Streptacidiphilus albus JL83: one gene and its partner. The protein of the gene in region 2 interacts with the protein of the main gene of each other region in a pairwise test. Links are inferred from orthologs where the notes say so. Each region holds a gene or a part of one and is shown on either strand. Other genes may lie near its edges.

Evidence for each region.
Region 1: the proteins of BS75_RS29940 (region 2) and panC interact in binary tests that used the Escherichia coli proteins (3 or more experiments, as listed by UniProt). The link is inferred for Streptacidiphilus albus JL83 from one-to-one orthologs.

What each region holds. Positions count from the first base shown.
Region 1 is NZ_JQML01000001.1:4,290,075-4,293,376, forward strand. The notes cover bases 252-3,242. They hold panC (pantoate--beta-alanine ligase), read right to left. Parts: upstream 2,176-3,242; coding sequence 1,327-2,175; downstream 252-1,326. Other genes in these bases: BS75_RS18455 (L-aspartate oxidase), read right to left, coding at 252-785; panD (aspartate 1-decarboxylase), read right to left, coding at 782-1,273; BS75_RS18470 (Rossmann-like and DUF2520 domain-containing protein), read right to left, coding at 2,172-3,077; BS75_RS18475 (lysophospholipid acyltransferase family protein), read right to left, coding at 3,189-3,242. Also shown: more of BS75_RS18455, read right to left, coding at 1-251; more of BS75_RS18475, read right to left, coding at 3,243-3,302. UniProt on the Escherichia coli protein: Catalyzes the condensation of pantoate with beta-alanine in an ATP-dependent reaction via a pantoyl-adenylate intermediate.
Region 2 is NZ_JQML01000001.1:6,813,184-6,816,363, forward strand. The notes cover bases 260-3,128. They hold BS75_RS29940 (NUDIX hydrolase), read right to left. Parts: upstream 2,042-3,128; coding sequence 1,478-2,041; downstream 260-1,477. Other genes in these bases: BS75_RS29935 (3-hydroxyacyl-CoA dehydrogenase family protein), read right to left, coding at 260-1,148; BS75_RS29945 (class I SAM-dependent methyltransferase), read right to left, coding at 2,101-2,940; BS75_RS29950 (acetamidase/formamidase family protein), read right to left, coding at 2,948-3,128. Also shown: more of BS75_RS29935, read right to left, coding at 1-259; more of BS75_RS29950, read right to left, coding at 3,129-3,180.

The DNA of each region.
Region 1 (3,302 bases), 2.5 Mb from region 2 along the record:
TGCTGGCCCTCCGCGTCGGGGCCGAGCCAGAGCACGGTCGGGTGGAACTGGACGAACTCCAGGTCGGTGACCTCGGCCCCGGCCCGCAGCGCCAGCGCGACGCCGTCGCCGGTGGAGACGGCGGGGTTGGTGGTGGCCGAGTAGACCTGGCCCATGCCGCCGGTGGCCAGCACCACGGCCCGGGCGTGGACCGCGCCGACGCCGTCCCGCTGCCCCTCCCCCATCACGTGGAGGGTCAGCCCGGCGGTGCGGCCCTCGGCGTCGGTGAGCAGGTCCAGCACCAGGGCGTGCTCGACCAGCACCACGTTGTCGTCCGCGCGGACCGCCTCGACCAGCGCCCGGGAGATCTCCGCGCCGGTGGCGTCGCCGCCGGCGTGGGCGATCCGGCTGCGGTGGTGGCCGCCCTCGCGGGTCAGCAGGATCTCGCCCTCGGCGTCCTGGTCGAAGGCCGCCCCGGCGGCGATCAGCCGGCGGACGGCGTCCGGGCCCTCGGTGACCAGGACCCGGACCGCCTCCTCGTCGCACAGGCCCGCGCCGGCCACCAGGGTGTCGCTGAGGTGCTGCTCGGGGGTGTCGCCCTCGCCGAGCGCGGCGGCGATGCCGCCCTGCGCCCAGCGGGTCGAGCCGTCGTCCAGCATCGCCTTGGTCACCACCAGCACCCGCAGCCCGGAGGCGCGCAGCCGCAGCGCGGTGGTGAGTCCGGCCACGCCCGAACCGACCACGACCACATCGGTGCGGACGGTCCAGCCGGGGGCCGGGGCGGTGAGACGGGTCACTGGGGTCATGCGTCACTCCGTGCGTGCGTGGGCGCGCCGGTGGCTGCGCCGTCGACGTCACCGTACGCCTGCGCCGGAATCGCACGCGCATCCGCATCGCCGCGGACCAGCCCGCTGCCGGCCGGTGCCTCGGCCGCGTCGCCGCCGAGGTGGGTGATCCGGTTGTCGGCGTCGACGAACAGCACCCGGGGCTGGTGCACCCGCGCCTCGGCGTCGCCCATCTGGCCGTAGCCGATGATGATCACCAGGTCGCCCGGGTGGACCAGCCGGGCGGCGGCACCGTTGATGCCGATGATGCCGGTGCCGCGCGCCCCGGCGATGGTGTAGGTCTCCAGCCGGTTGCCGTTGTCGATGTCGACGATGTGGACCAGCTCGCCGGGGAGCAGGTCGGCGGCGTCCAGCAGGTCCTGGTCGATCGTCACCGAGCCGACGTAGTGCAGGTCGGCCTGGGTGACGGTGGCCCGGTGGATCTTGGACTTGAGCATGGTGCGAAGCATGGTCACGCCTCCTTGGTGAAGTGCATGCCTGGTGGTTCAGGACGAGACGAGGGTCAGAAGCCGATGCGGACGTTGTCGATCAGCCGGGTCCGGCCGACCTTGGCGGCGAGCGCGAGCAGCGCCTCGCCGCGGAAGTCCTCGCGGTCGACCTCGGTGAAGTCGACCGGGTCGATCAGGCCGAGGTAGTCCGGGGCGAGCCCGGACCCGGCCAGCACCGCTCCGGCCGCCGCGCGGACCGCCGCCGGACCGGCCGGGACGGCGTCCCGGCCGGCGAACAGCGCCCGGGAGAGCGCCAGCGCCCCGGTCCGGTCCTCGGCCGAGAGGAAGCGGTTGCGACTGGACAGCGCCAGCCCGTCGGCCTCGCGGACGGTCTCCACGCCGAGGATCTCCACCGGGAAGTTCAGGTCCCGGACCATCCGCCGGACCAGTGCCAACTGCTGGCCGTCCTTCTCGCCGAAGCAGGCCACGTCGGGACCGGTGAGGTGGAGCAGCTTGGCGACGACGGTCAGCATTCCGTCGAAGTGCCCGGGGCGGGCGGCGCCCTCGTAGCCCTCGCCCATCGGGCCGGCCGCGATCCGGACCTGCGGCTCGCCGCCGGGGTAGACCTCGTCCACGGCGGGGGCGAAGACCAGGTCGGCGCCGGCCTCCGCGGCGAGCGCGAGGTCGGCGTCCAGGGTGCGCGGGTAGCGGTCCAGGTCCTCGCCGGCGCCGAACTGCAGCGGGTTGACGAAGACGGTCACCACCACCGTCCCGGCCGCGCCGACGCGCGCGCGGGCGGCGCGGACCAGCGAGGCGTGGCCCTCGTGCAGCGCGCCCATGGTCATCACCACGGCGCGGAGGCCGGAGCGGGCCTCGGCCGCCTCCGCCAGTGCCGCCGCCGTGCTCACCAGTGCCGTGCTCATCCGTTCTCCTCCGCCAGCACGTCCAGCAGGACCTCGGCGGCCTCCGCCTTCAGCATTCCGTTGGCCAGCGCCCGGTCGGCGGTGGCGCGCGCCATGGCGCGGTAGCTCTCCAGGATCTGCGGCGAGGTCGCCCGCAGCTGCGCGACATGGGTCCGCACCGTGCCCGCGTCGCCCCGGGCGACCGGTCCGGTCAGCGCCGCGTCGCCGCTGCGCAGGGCATTGTCCAGGGCCGCGCCCAGCAGCGGGCCGAGCATCCGGCCGGGTTCGGCCACGCCCGCGTCGGAGAGGATCTCCATGGCCTGTGCCACCAGGGTGACCAGGTGGTTCGAGCCGTGGGCGAGGGCCGTGTGGTAGAGCGGGCGGACCGCCTCCGGCACCCATTCGGGCTCGCCGCCCATCTCCACCACCAGCGCCTCGGCGACCGGGCGCAGCTGCTCCGGGGAGGTCACCCCGAACGGGCAGCCGGCCAGCCTGGCCACGTCCACGGCGGTGCCGGTGAAGGTCATCGCCGGGTGCAGCGCCAGCGGCAGCGCGCCGACCCGGGTGGCGGGTTCGAGCACCGCCACGCCGTGCGCCCCGGAGGTGTGCACCAGCATCTGCCCGGGCCGCACCGCGCCGGTCGCGGCCAGTCCGGCCACCAGCTCGGCCAGCGCGTCGTCGGGGACGGTCAGCAGCACCAGGTCGGCGGCGGCCATCACCTGCGGCGGGGTGACCAGCCGGACTCCCGGCAGCAGCGTCTCGGCGCGCCGCCGCGAGGCCGTCGAGACCCCGGAGGCGGCCACCACCCGGTGTCCGGCCAGCTGCAGCGCCGCGCCGAGCGCGGGGCCGACCCGGCCGGTGCCGACCACGCCGACGGCGAGCCGTGCGGGCCGGTTGTCGGGGGCGCCGGGGTCCCCGGGAATGTCGTCGAACAGACCGCCGGGCAGCCCGAACTCGCCTGTGCTCACGTCAAGGCTCCTTCTCCGTTCCAGTCCTCTACGGGTACCGGACGTACGCGGCCATCCTACGGCGGGTCACGAGGACTCGGCTGTGACCTGGCCCTCGTTGTAGACGTTGGCGAGCTCCTGCTGCGAGAGCTTCTGGATGGCTTCCATGATCTCCTCGGTGACCGCGCGCCGGGCGGGTCC
Region 2 (3,180 bases):
AGCGCCAGCGCCGCGTCCCGGTCCTCCGGGGCGAGCCGGCCCTTGCCGACCATCCGCTCCAGCGACTTCGCCAGCGCGGCCCGCGCCCGGTCCGCCTTCTCCTGGCTGCGCGCCACCAGGGTCACCGGGTAGCCCGCCTTGGCGAACACCTCGGCGATGCCGGTCGCCATCGTCCCCGAGCCGCACACCCCGACGCTGCGCACGTCCCGGCCGGCCGGACGCGCGGCGGCGTCCCGGATGCCGTCCGGCACCACCTCGGCGGAGCCGGGGGCGGCGTAGCTGTAGAAGCCGCGTCCGCTCTTCCGGCCCAGCAGTCCGGCCGAGGCCAGCTGGCCCAGGATCGGCGCGGGCGCGTGCAGCCGGTCGTGCGACTGCTCGTACATCGCCTCCAGCACGGTCTTCGCGGTGTCGATCCCGATCAGGTCCAGCAGTGCCAGCGGCCCCATCGGCAGCCCGCAGCCCAGCCGCATCGCCGCGTCCACGTCCTCGCGGGTCGCGTAGCGGGACTCGACCATCGCCGCCGCCTGGTTGAGGTAGGCGAACAGCAGCCCGTTGACGATGAACCCGGCCCGGTCGCCGGCCGAGACCGGGGACTTGCCCAGGCTCCGGGCGAACTCCGCCGCCGTCTCCGCGGCCTCGCCGCCGGTCAGCACCGTCCGCACCACCTCGACCAGCTGCATCACCGGCGCGGGGTTGAAGAAGTGCAGCCCCAGCACCCGCTCCGGACGCTGGGTCGCCGCCGCGATCCGGGTCACCGAGAGCGCGGTGGTGCCGGTCGCCAGCACCGTCTCCGGCGGGCAGATCCGGTCGAGCTCGGCGAAGAGCGAGCGCTTGAGCTCCAACTGCTCCGGCACCTCCTCGATCACCAGCCGCGCCTCGGCGGCGGCGGTGAGGTCGGCGGTGACGGTCAGGTTGGCGAGCAGCGCGGCGCGCTCCCCGGTGCTGATCCGGCCGCGTTCGACCGAGTGGGCGGTGGACTCCTCGATCCGGCGCAGCGCGGCCCGGGCGGCGGCGTCGTCCCGTTCGATGCCGATCACCCGGCGGCCGCTCCGGGCGGTGATCTCGGCGATGCCCGCGCCCATGGTGCCCAGGCCGACGACGGCCACGACGGGGAAGGGGGCGGGGATGCTGCTGCTGGGCTCGCTCATGGCGTGTCTCCTCGGGGAGCTCGCCACGCGTACGGCCGGTCCGCTCCGGCGCCGCGCGGCTGGGAATGAGGGAAGCACGATGCGACTGAGGTCACCGTGTGGAAGAAGAACGAGAACGCCGGCGGCCGAAAGAGTGAGGGCACGCACGGATGAAGTGAACCGACCCACCCGTTGCTGCGGCTCCCGACGCCAACGGGGGTGGTGCGGACACTGTACCTGCAGCACCCGCACCTGGAAAGAGCACCGGTGCCCGGCAGGAGCGCCGACGACGGAGACGGCGCCGGGCCCGGGGGAGGGCTCGGCGCCGGAGCTGCGGCGGACCGGCGCGGTCAGCGCCGGGTCGGGGTGGCCCGCCAGAGGGTGAGCCGGTGCCAGGCGGCGAGGCCGTCGGGCACCCAGGGCCAGGCCGCGCCCTCGGCGGCCGGGGCCGGCAGCCGGGCGGCGAGCTCCTCCTCGGTCAGGAAGGCGTGCCAGGCGACCTCCTCGGCCTGCGGCCGGACCGCGACCGGGGTGCGCGTCTCGTAGACGGCGGACCACCAGGTGTGCTGCGGGGACTCGTAGAGGAAGCGGAAGAGCGGGGCGACGGTGAGGCCGGAGACGCCCAGCTCCTCCTCGGCCTCGCGCTTGGCGGCGTCGTCGTAGGACTCGCCCGCGCCGACCACGCCGCCGACGAACATGTCGTACATCGAGGGGAAGACCAGCTTCGCCGCGGTCCGCCGGTGGACGAAGATCCGGTCGTCGGGGTCGCGGGCGAGGATGAAGGTGCAGCGGTGCCGCAGCCGACGGGCGGTCGCCTCGCCGCGCGTGGCCTGGCCGGTGACGCGGTCGTGCGCGTCGACAATGTCCAACAGCTCGTCCGCGCTCAGCGGTTGAGGGGCACCCGGAGTGCTCATGGCGTCATCCAAGCATATGCCGCTGTCACTGTCATGGCCTGTCCCTGTCACCTGGTCGGTCATGTGTTCGGCCGCGTTCCGGCCGCGAGGACGGCGACGGCGGGGAGCGCCACCGTAGTACTCCCCGGCTCCGCGTAGTGCGCCACCGCGAGGTCGTAGTGGCGCTTGATCCTGGCGGCGTCCGCCGGGGCCAGCCGGGCGACCAGCGAGCCGGTGATCGGGGTGCCGCCCACCACCGAGGCCCACCAGGCGTCCGGATCGACCCGGTGGGTCCACTTGACGCGCCGGGCGCCGGTGTCCACCAGCCCGGCCCGGTCCAGCAGTTCGGCGAAGGCCGGGGCCCGGTCGGCGAACCCGGCCAGGAACGGCCCGCGCGCGGGCAGGTCCTCGGGAACGGGGACCCCGGCCGCCTCGACCGACTCGCCGAAGACCGCGGTGGCCCGCATGTCGCTGCTCTCCCAGCAGGTGAGCGCCAGCCGTCCGCCGGGGCGCAGCACCCGGCGCAGCTCGGCCAGCCCGGCCTCCGGGTCGCCCAGGTGGTTGATCACGAAGTTGCCCACCACCGCGTCGAAGGCGGCGTCGGGGAGCGGGAGTTCGGGCAGCACGGCGGTGAGCACCTCGGCGCCGGGGCAGGCCGCCGCCGCACGGGCGGCCATGCCCGGCGAGGCGTCCACCGCCGTCACCCGGGCGCCGCGGGCGAGCGCGGCGGCGGCGACCGTGCCGGGGCCGGTGCCGACGTCCAGCACTCGGCTCCCGGCGCCGACGCCGGCGGCGTCCAGCAGCGGGGCGACGGTGTGCGCGGTCATTCGCGCGAAGCCGTCGGCGTAGGCCGCGTCCAGTCCGGTCCAGCCGCGCCGCTCGAAGGCGTCGAAGGTGCTCGCATCCCAGGTGGTCGTCATGGGGCGATCATCGCAGGGTGGCGGCGAACTCCCTCAGGTGGTCGTGCAGGCCGCCGTGGACCGGGGCCACCGGGGCCGGCAGCCAGTCCTTGCGGACCTTGGCGACGGCGGTGTAGTTGGTGTCGCAGACATTGGCGAGCGGGGACTCCACCGCCTGCGAGAGGAACTGGTAGGCGTCCATGGCGGAGAAGCCGTAGTCCCGCACCAGCCACTGGACCAGGTCGAGTTGGGCGATCCGGA